One region of the Pseudoalteromonas sp. TAB23 genome, then DNA from elsewhere that is predicted to be linked to it. Evidence: predicted binding sites of a transcription regulator. Region 1 holds the regulator's gene; the other holds the start of a gene.
The links. Region 1 encodes sigma-54, which starts transcription at its own class of promoters, with help from an activator protein. Its sites were predicted from a motif close to GTTGGCACGNNNNTNGNNT; they were not measured.
Positions count from the first base shown of each region.

Region 2: a site for sigma-54 is predicted at 3,557-3,575, ahead of glnA (glutamate--ammonia ligase). Genes of this name have one in related genera too.

Region 1 covers NZ_AUTP01000133.1:16,516-21,918, reverse strand. Annotated here, with positions in the region: gene lptC (LPS export ABC transporter periplasmic protein LptC) at 1-303, shown strand, start outside; gene lptA (lipopolysaccharide transport periplasmic protein LptA) at 293-838, shown strand; gene lptB (LPS export ABC transporter ATP-binding protein) at 835-1,560, shown strand; gene L654_RS0104915 (RNA polymerase factor sigma-54) at 1,630-3,129, shown strand; gene hpf (ribosome hibernation promoting factor) at 3,155-3,442, shown strand; gene ptsN (PTS IIA-like nitrogen regulatory protein PtsN) at 3,447-3,899, shown strand; gene rapZ (RNase adapter RapZ) at 3,918-4,763, shown strand; gene L654_RS0104895 (HPr family phosphocarrier protein) at 4,806-5,078, shown strand; gene mgtE (magnesium transporter) at 5,209-5,403, shown strand, end outside.
Region 2 covers NZ_AUTP01000165.1:19,444-24,846, reverse strand. Annotated here, with positions in the region: gene L654_RS0106935 (hypothetical protein) at 17-424, opposite strand; gene L654_RS0106930 (hypothetical protein) at 492-926, opposite strand; gene typA (translational GTPase TypA) at 1,300-3,123, opposite strand; gene glnA (glutamate--ammonia ligase) at 3,631-5,037, shown strand; gene L654_RS0106910 (DUF4124 domain-containing protein) at 5,151-5,403, shown strand, end outside.

The DNA of each region.
Region 1 (5,403 bases):
ACTTTATATAACGAAAAGCAAACGTGGCAAATAAATGCAGACGAAGCAACATTATACGAAGACAAACAATTAATTTTAGAAGGCAATGTGGTTGCCAAAAACTTAACCGATAACGCCATGATAGACAAAATCAATGCTGATAATATTCAGGTAGATATAAAGCTATTAACAATGCGTTCGGAGCAACCCGTTATCATCACTGGGCCCAATTTAAAAATCACTGGTAAAGGCCTAGAAGCCGACTTAAAAACCGAAGTGATAAAACTAATTAACCATACGCGAACCATATATTATGACCAATAAAATATTAAAATCACTTATTATTCCTACACTTATACTAGCGTTTAATAGTAGTGCTGCAGAGCAAAACACGCAACCGACTGCAAATCAAATTTCAATAAGCGCCGATAAGCAAGAAGGTCAATTAAAAGCTAATGTCGGGATTTTTGAGAAAAACGTTGAAATTATTCACGGTAACCGCCGTATCACAGCCGACCGCTTAGAAGTACATAAACGCGATGAACTTGGTGATAATAAACAATTATTAATTGCTACAGGTAGCCCTGCGCACTTTGAAGAAAAGCAATCAGATGGCACGACTATGAGCGCCAGTGCTGACGAAGTGCGTTATGATGTATCTAAGCGTTTTTTAACGCTTGTTGGTAATGCACAAGTATCGCAAGCGGGACAAAAAATAAATGCTAAAAGCATTACCTACGATATAGAGCAGCAGCTAATCAGTGCCGAAAAAGATGAAAACTCAACTGACCGCGTTCACACAATTTTAGTACCAATCGAGACTAAAAAAAGTAAAAAAAGCGACAAAGGTCAACCATGAGCACATTAAAAGCAGAGCTATTAGCAAAGAGTTATAAAGGCCGTGAAGTTGTAAAAAACGTCGGCCTTGAAGTCAAAGCTGGCAGTATTGTTGGCTTACTTGGCCCTAACGGCGCAGGTAAAACCACCACGTTTTATATGATAGTAGGACTTGTACCTAGCGACAAAGGTAAAATATCGATAGACGATAACGATATTACTCTTTTACCTATGCATAGTCGTGCTAGATTAGGCATTGGCTACTTACCGCAAGAGTCTTCAATATTCAGAAAGCTGACTGTTTATCAAAACTTAATGGCCATTTTAGAAACGCGCAAAGAGTTAAATAAACAAGCTAGAGAAGACACTCTCGATAAATTATTAGATGAATTTAGCATACAACACATTCGTGATAGCCAAGGTATGGCATTGTCGGGTGGCGAACGTCGTCGTGTTGAAATAGCACGTGCGCTGGCAGCAGATCCTAAATTTATATTACTGGATGAACCATTTGCAGGTGTTGACCCGATTTCGGTATTAGACATAAAGAAAATAATAGAACATCTTAAAAATCGTGGGATTGGTGTATTAATTACCGATCATAACGTAAGAGAAACCCTTGATGTTTGTGAAAAAGCCTACATTGTTTCTCATGGGGAGCTGATTGCATCAGGTACTCCAGAACACGTATTAAATGATAAAACAGTACGCGATGTTTACTTAGGCGAGCAATTTAGGCTGTAACATTTACGCCATGTCTTTAAGCATCTGCTAGTATTAATTATAACAACATAAAAGGATTGTTAGAGATACATGAGGCAATCACTACAGCTGCGCATGGGCCAGCAACTTACAATGACTCCACAGCTGCAACAAGCTATTCGTTTGTTGCAACTCAGTACATTGGATCTCCAGCAAGAAATACAAGAAGCTCTCGACAGCAACCCGCTATTAGAGGTTGAAGAAGCAGACTATTCAGAAGACGCTGCAGGTAAAAACGAGCAAAAAGCAGATACAGATGACATAACTGTTAGCGCATCTGCCGATGATGCTCCAAGCGAATACGAACAAGATAGTGGTGAAGCACTTGCAAAAGACACGCTAAGTGACGACATGGCTATGGATGTTAGTTGGGATGAGTACATGAGTGCCGCCCCAGCAGCATCATCGGGTCCGATGCCTGAAGACGAATCAATATACCAAGGCGCCTCTACTGAAACGCTCCATGAGTATTTAATGTGGCAGTTACAACTAACGCCATTTAGCCCTACAGACGAAGCTATTGCTATTGCTATTGTAGAAGCCGTCGATGATTCAGGTATTTTAACACTAAGCTGCGAAGAGATTTTAGAAAGCTTTAATCAAGAAAACGAAGATGATAACGAAGTCGAACTTGATGAAATTGAAGCTGTATTAAAACGCATCCAACTGTTTGATCCTGTTGGTATTGCTGCACGTAGTTTACAAGAGTGTTTGTGTATTCAGCTTAACCAGTTTGATAAAGAAACACCTTACATTAATGAAACAAAAATGATTTTAACCGAGCATATTGATTTATTAGCTGCTCGTGACTATCGTACATTAATGAAGAAAACTAAGCTCAAAGAAGAAGAGCTTAAAGAAGTAATGACATTAATACATACTCTTAGCCCTAAACCTGCAGATACTATTGTAAGAGAAGAATCTGAGTATGTTATTCCCGATGTGTCAGTTAAAAAAATTAAAGGCCGCTGGGTTGTTGAGTTAAACCCAGATAGCATGCCTAAAATTCGTGTTAATAGCCAATACGCTGCAATGTCTCGCACTGTAAAATCCAGTGGTGACAGCCAGTTTATTCGCTCGCATTTACAAGAAGCTAAATGGTTTATTAAAAGCTTAGAAAGTAGAAACGACACGCTATTAAAAGTAACAAATTGTATTGTTAAGCAACAACAAGGCTTTTTTGAACACGGTCCTGAAGCCATGAAACCAATGGTTTTAAATGATGTTGCTGAAATGGTAGAAATGCACGAATCAACAATTTCGCGCGTAACAACCCAAAAGTATATGCACACACCCCGTGGTATATTTGAGCTTAAATATTTTTTCTCAAGCCATGTAAGCACCGAAAACGGTGGTGAATGTTCATCTACAGCAATCCGTGCGCTTATCCGAAAATTAATCGCAGCAGAAAACTCAGCAAAACCATTGAGTGATAGCAAAATAGCGGATATATTGGCTGAGCAAGGAATTAAAGTAGCGAGACGTACAATCGCAAAATACCGCGAATCTCTGGCTATTCCACCGTCAAATCAGCGTAAAAGTTTGATTTAAGACGCAAAAAAAGAGGGTAATGCTTATGCAACTAAACTTAACTGGTCGTCACGTAGAATTAACCGATTCACTAAGAGACTATATTAATACCAAATTTGCGAAGCTAGAAAGACACTCTGATCATATTAATAATGTTCATGTCATTCTCGATGTAGAAAAATTAAATCAAAAAGCAGAAGCCACCATACACGTAAGCGGTGCTGAGCTATTTGCCTCTACAGAACATCAAGATATGTATGCCGCCATTGACTCGTTGATCGACAAGCTCGATCGACAAGTAATTAAACACAAAGAGAAGCTTGCTCGACACTAATATGATGAAATTAAGCTCACTTATATGCCAGGACTGCAGCAAAGCTGCGGTCCTTTTTAATAGCAAAAAAAGAATTTTAGAGTTCATTAGCGAACTTGCTCACGACAAACTTCCGTATTTACCGCAACAAGATATTCTTAATGCTTTAATGAGCAGAGAAAAATTGGGTAGTACAGGTATAGGGCGTGGCATTGCCATTCCTCATGGAAGAATGAGCGGTGCAGAAGAGCCTTTGGCTTTAGTACTCGTTAGCGAAACTCCAATAAATTTTGATGCAATCGATAATCGCCCTGTTGATATTTTCGTCGCACTCATCGTACCAGATGGCGATAACCAGCAGCACTTAAAGACTCTAGCAACCATTGCTGATAAACTAAACAACAAAGATTTTTGTAAACAGTTACGCAGTGCAAAATCAGATGCTGAGCTTTACCAAGTTATTGTCAATCAATCATAGTTTTATAAAGGGTGTTAAATGGAGTTAATTATCATAAGCGGCCGTTCTGGTTCTGGAAAGTCGGTTGCTTTACGCGTTGTAGAAGATTTAGGTTATTATTGCGTAGATAATATTCCAGTTAACTTGCTTCCTTCATTAGTTCGCAGTGTGTCTGATAGCTATGATAAAATTGCTGTTAGCATTGATGTGCGTAACATCCCTAAACAACAAGATGAATTTAACGATATTCTTGAATACTTGCCTGGCTTTGCAAAACCTACGTTATTTTATTTAGATAGCGACGACCAAACATTGATCAAACGTTTTTCTGAAACTCGTAGATTACACCCACTATCAATTGACTCGTTGCCTCTTGATTTAGCCATCAAAAAAGAAAAAGAATTACTTGATGTATTAATCACCCGCGCCGACTTTATGATAGATACAACTGATTTAAGCGTTCATCAACTTGCTGAATCTATTCGTGAAAAGATTTTAGGTAAAAAAGATAAGCAACTGATTGTCACGTTTGAATCGTTTGGTTTTAAATACGGTATACCAAAAGAAGCAGATTACGTATTTGATGCACGCTTTTTACCAAATCCACATTGGGAACCTGAATTAAAACCTTTAAATGGGTTAGATCAACCCGTTAAAGATTATTTGGCCAATCACAGCATAGTGCAAAAATTCACATGGCAAATTCAGACATTTGTACAAACATGGTTACCGCACTTAGAGCGAAATAACCGCAGTTATTTAACCATTGCTATTGGGTGTACAGGCGGACAACATCGCTCTGTATATTTAGCGCAAACTATCGGTGAAAGTTTTGCAATGACACATCCCAATGTGAAAATTCGCCATCGCGAACAAGAAAAATAATATAGCTGAATAATCACCTGTTCAGCTTAGGTAGAGTAAGTTATGCATTGTGAAGACACTTTTTTAATAAAAAACAAATTAGGATTGCACGCCAGAGCAGCCACCGTGCTTGCCCAATTAGCAGTGCAGTTTGATGCGACAATTACATTATTTCAAGATGACAAAGAAGCTGCAGGCGATAGCGTACTTGCATTAATGTTACTTGAAAGTAGCCAAGGCAAAGAAGTAAAAGTTGTATGTAAAGGCCCCGATTCTGAGCAAGCTTTACATGCTGTTGGAGAATTAATAGCACAACGTTTTAATGAACAAGAATAAACAGTTATAAAAATAATGCTCGCATTACTAATGCCCCAACTAAAACAGATATATAAAATAAATACGGTTAGTGACGCCAGTTAACTCACCTCTCCCCATAAAGTAATATAAAAATTTATAAAGGACGCCAATGCCTGAAGCTTTTGAACAAGATTACCCACTACAGCAACTAAAACAGGTGACTAAGTCACTCAATAGTGGTCAATTTGTTCAAGTTAGGCGCATGCTCGCAAAAACAGCTCCTTGTGATACCGCATTATTATTAGAATCATCACCACATAAAATTCGCCGACTCCTTTGGCAGTTGGTTGATCCTGATGTGCAA
Region 2 (5,403 bases), on a different contig from region 1:
TCATCGCCTTGTTAGACTAATTAGTCAGTTGATTAATATTATATTTCTTAGTATTACCAGAGCCATCAGAGTATTTTTCAAAAATACTTAATTCATTTTCATCGACTAAAAAGGTTATTTTAGAATCATATTGGTCTGTGCGCCATCTCCCAGCATCAGAAGCCCAAATAACTCGACTCCCCTCAAACTTGCACCTATACTTCCAATTCGTGCCATCATCTTTACGAACATACGAGAGATGTGTAACATTACCTTTAATTGAATCTATTTTAACAATTGAAGGACTACGTCCCATAATCGATGCAATTGTAGCAATACAAATTTGTTGTTTCGAAAAAGCACCATTGTCAGCGCTTCCACAGGCAGACAAAGTAATAGTAATTACAATAAGTATACTTTTGATAAACTTTTTATAAATATTCATTTTTTCTCCTTGAGCAACTGGAAATATCTAGAAAAGCAAAGATATTCAGTTCTTCCTTAGCACTAGATTATGTGCAGTTAACAGTGAACTTATCAACTATAACACCTTCAGGGATTAGCCCGTTTTCGTTTGTCCGAATACTAACTTCATGCTCATCAGGATAAATGGGGGATTCCAATTCTTCTGTAACCACATCGAATTGTTCAAATAAGCTTGAATCTAATTTATAAATATATCCATTACAAGTACCATTTTTAGTAGCAAATATTTTTGCTACTTCAATGCTTTTGCTCGTAGAAACAAACGACAGCTTTTTCATATTGGAATCTATTTGATGAGCCCTTAAGCCGTTGCCTCCAGAGTATCCTGATTCATACCCTGCTCCGCACTCCACACCAACTTCACCTAGTTCAGGTATGGCCGTATTTTGTTTTCCTTTGGGGATCAACTGTCCCTTACATAAACTATCTAATTCACTTGTAACACCACGATATAGAAACATAACAATTCCTTTTTAAATAACAGTTTAGTATTTTTTAACGCATGACTTGGGCTGCATAATTTTTTTTGGACTGAGTAGATCGAGCTGATATTAACCATCTAAACTACATATATTCAATCTATAGATACTTAGTAATAATACTCTTACGCTTCGTAAAGTTGAAAATCAAGCCAATTAACATATAAATAAAAAGCCACCTTAGATGCTAATTCGTCAACCCATAGCTTGTGCTCGTTGTAATGCACGCTATCTCGTTGATAAGAAAAATTTAAACCGAACTCCTTAAGCCTTTACTCATCAAATTTCACCCACAAAAAAGCCGCTGTATTTTTCAATACAGCGGCTTTTAAAATCATTATTCTAAATTAATAGATTATGACTTAGGTCCACGACCTGCACGTTTACGTTCGTTTTCTGTAAGGTAACGCTTACGAATACGAATGTTTAGTGGAGTTACTTCAACTAGCTCGTCATCATCGATGAACTCAAGCGCTTGCTCAAGTGAGTAGTTAAGGTGTGGAGAAAGCGTTTGCGCTTCATCAGTACCAGATGCACGTACGTTAGTTAACTGCTTGCCTTTAAGGGCGTTAACTGTAAGGTCGTTATCACGGTTATGAATACCGATAACCATACCTTCGTATACTTCAACACCGTGACCGATGAATAAACGGCCGCGTTCTTGTAAGTTGAATAATGCGTTAGTAAGTGCTTTACCAGTTGCATTTGCAATCATTACGCCGTTCTTACGAACACCGATGTCGCCACCTTTGTGAGGACCGTAATGATCGAACGTATGGTACATAAGACCAGAACCCGAAGTAAGCGTCATGAAATCAGTTTGGAAACCAATTAAACCACGGCTAGGGATCATGAAATCTAAACGCATACGGCCTTTGCCATCTGGAGTCATGTTAGTAAGCTCACCTTTACGTAGGCCAACTTGTTCCATAACAGAACCCTGATGCTCGTCTTGACAGTCAATAGTAACTGTTTCAAACGGTTCTTCTAGAACGCCATCTACAGTACGTAAGATAACTTCCGGACGAGAAACTGAAAGCTCGTAACCTTCACGACGCATGTTCTCGATTAAGATACCTAGGTGTAATTCACCACGACCAGAAACACGGAAGCTATCTGGGCTACCAGTATCTTCAACGCGAAGTGCTACGTTGTGTACTAATTCTTTGTCTAAACGTTCACGGATATTACGTGACGTTACAAACTTACCTTCTTTACCACAGAAAGGTGAGTTATTTACAGAGAATGTCATTGTTACAGTTGGCTCATCAACACTTAGTGGTGGTAATGCTTCAACGTTTCCTGGGAAACAAACTGTATCAGAAATCTTAAGCTCACCAATACCTGTTACAGTTACGATGTTACCAGCGTAAGCTCTATCAGTTTCGATACGTTCAAGACCTAGGTAGCTTTGTACTGCGCCAATTTTACCATTACGTGTAGTGCCATCAGCACTGATAATAGTAACTTGTTGGTTAGGAGCAACAGAACCACGTTTAATACGACCAATACCAACTACACCAACATAAGAGTTGTAATCTAGTTGAGAAATTTGCATTTGGAAGTCACCTTCAGGATCTGCATCCGGTGGTGATACTTCGTCAACGATCATCTTGAACATAGGTTCCATGTTGTCTGATGGCTCGTCTAAATCTAGTGTTGCCCAGCCGTTGATAGCTGAAGCGTAGATTACTTTAAAATCTAACTGTTCGTCAGTTGCGCCAAGGTTGTCAAATAAATCAAAGATTTGATCCATAACCCAATCAGGACGTGAACCTGGCTTATCAATTTTATTGATAACTACGATTGGCTTTAAGCCTTGCGCGAATGCCTTTTGCGTAACGAAACGCGTTTGTGGCATTGGACCTTCTTGAGCATCAACAAGTAATAATACTGAGTCAGCCATCGAAAGTACGCGTTCAACTTCACCACCGAAATCGGCGTGTCCCGGAGTATCTACGATATTGATATGGTAGTCGTTCCAAGAGATGGCTGTGTTTTTAGCCAAAATGGTAATACCACGTTCTTTCTCAATGTCGTTTGAGTCCATCACGCGCTCTTCGTTACCGCCGCGTGTTTCTAATGTACCTGATTGCTCAAGTAGTTTGTCAACCAGAGTTGTTTTACCGTGGTCAACGTGCGCGATAATCGCTATATTTCTTAACTTTTCGATGCTCATATATTTACTCAGAGAAATTAAATTCTCAATGATCCTGCAAGATCTACGCACTCATCCACGCTTTCGCGAGATGTCCCAGCATAGGATTTAAAAGGGCGCATATTATCCCTCATTAATGACATGGATGAAAGTTTATCCAATACATATTTTAAAACTTTCTCAATACTTTTACTAAGTATCTGTTTTATATATGACAATTATATGAATTAAATTTCAATATTTTTTTGAAAAACAGTCTTTTTGACTATTTTTCCGATCTTTTTGTTACTCTTTTGCATTTAGGTTATGCTAATTTCAGCTGATTAAATTAACAACAAATTACGCTCTGTAAATTTTGCACCGAAATGGAATATTTACGCACCAACATGGTGCGTTTGTATATTCCATTTTGATGCAATGATATTTTTTTAATTTATAAACAGCCAGTTACAATAATGGCACAAAATCAGCTTAGTAAATACCAAAGCAATTATGCAGCAATAACAAAACCCAATAGTTGGAGGACACATGTCACAATCGGTTTTAGATTTTATTAAAGAAAATGACGTCAAGTTCATTGATTTACGCTTTACTGACACTAAGGGTAAAGAACAACATGTATCGATCCCTCATCACCAAGTTGATGAAGATTTTTTCGAAGACGGTAAAATGTTCGACGGTTCTTCAATTGCAGGCTGGAAAGGCATAAACGAATCAGACATGGTATTAATGCCAGTTCCTGAGTCAATCAAACTAGACCCTTTCACTGAAGAAGCGACATTAATTTTACGTTGTGACGTAGTAGAGCCTTCTACACTACAAGGCTATGAGCGCGACCCGCGTTCTGTTGCTAAGCGTGCTGAAGATTACATGCGTTCTACAGGCATTGCAGACACTGTTTTATTTGGCCCTGAGCCAGAATTTTTCGTATTTGACGATGTTAAATACAAATCAGATATGTCTGGTTCTATGTACAAAATTGATTCTAAGCAAGCTGCTTGGAACTCAGATAAAGAATATGCAGATGGCAACACTGGTCACCGTCCAGGTGTTAAAGGCGGTTACTTCCCAGTTGCTCCAGTTGATGACTTCCAAGATTGGCGTTCAGCTACGTGTCTAGTTCTAGAAGAAATGGGCCAAGTAGTAGAAGCACATCACCACGAAGTAGCAACAGCAGGTCAAAACGAAATCGCTACTCGCTTTAATACAATGGTATTAAAAGCGGATGAAATTCAAGAAATGAAATATGTTATCCATAACATGGCTCACTTATACGGTAAAACAGCAACGTTTATGCCTAAGCCAGTTGTTGGTGATAACGGTTCTGGTATGCATTGTCACCAGTCACTTGCTAAAGATGGTGTAAACCTTTTTGCTGGTGATAAGTACGGCGGTCTTTCTGAAGATGCACTTTACTACATTGGCGGCATCATCAAGCATGCTAAAGCAATTAACGCTTTTGCAAATGCGTCTACTAACTCGTACAAACGTTTAGTACCAGGTTTTGAAGCACCCGTTATGCTTGCATACTCTGCACGTAACCGTTCTGCATCAATCCGTATCCCAGTGGTTCCATCTGAAAAAGGTCGTCGTATTGAAGTACGCTTCCCGGATCCAACTGCTAACCCATACCTTGCTTTCTCAGCAATGCTTATGGCTGGCCTTGATGGTATCAAAAACAAGATCCATCCTGGCGATGCTATGGATAAAGATTTATACGACTTACCAGCTGAAGAAGCAGCAGAAATTCCAACTGTTGCAGCATCACTTGACGAAGCACTATCTGCACTTAGCGCAGACCGTGAATTCTTAACTCAAGGTGGCGTATTCACTGATGACTTAATCGATGCTTACATCGAACTTAAGTCTAAAGAAGTTGAAAAGCTTAACATGACAACTCACCCAGTTGAGTTTGAAATGTACTACAGCTGTTAATTAAGCTGTAAAAAATATGTGTGTTCTCAAGCCCGCTTTGCGGGCTTTTTTAATGGTAAAATTAGTCAATCTCCACTAAAGTTAAGTTACCGATAAAAATGCAGGGCTGCAGAGTGAATAACAAGATTTTATTACTATTAATTACTTTAGGATTAAGTAATTATGGTTATGCCGGTGAAACAAAAATATACGCTTGGAAAGATAAAAATGGCGTATTAGTGTTCTCAGACACCCCTCATAAAGGGGCCCAAGAGGTAAAGCTCACCAGCCAAGATCTTAATATGCCTGCAACAAATACTGACATTTTTGACGAGCAACCTCAGCCTCAACAAGCGGCCTTTAGTATTGCTATTTCCTCACCTGATC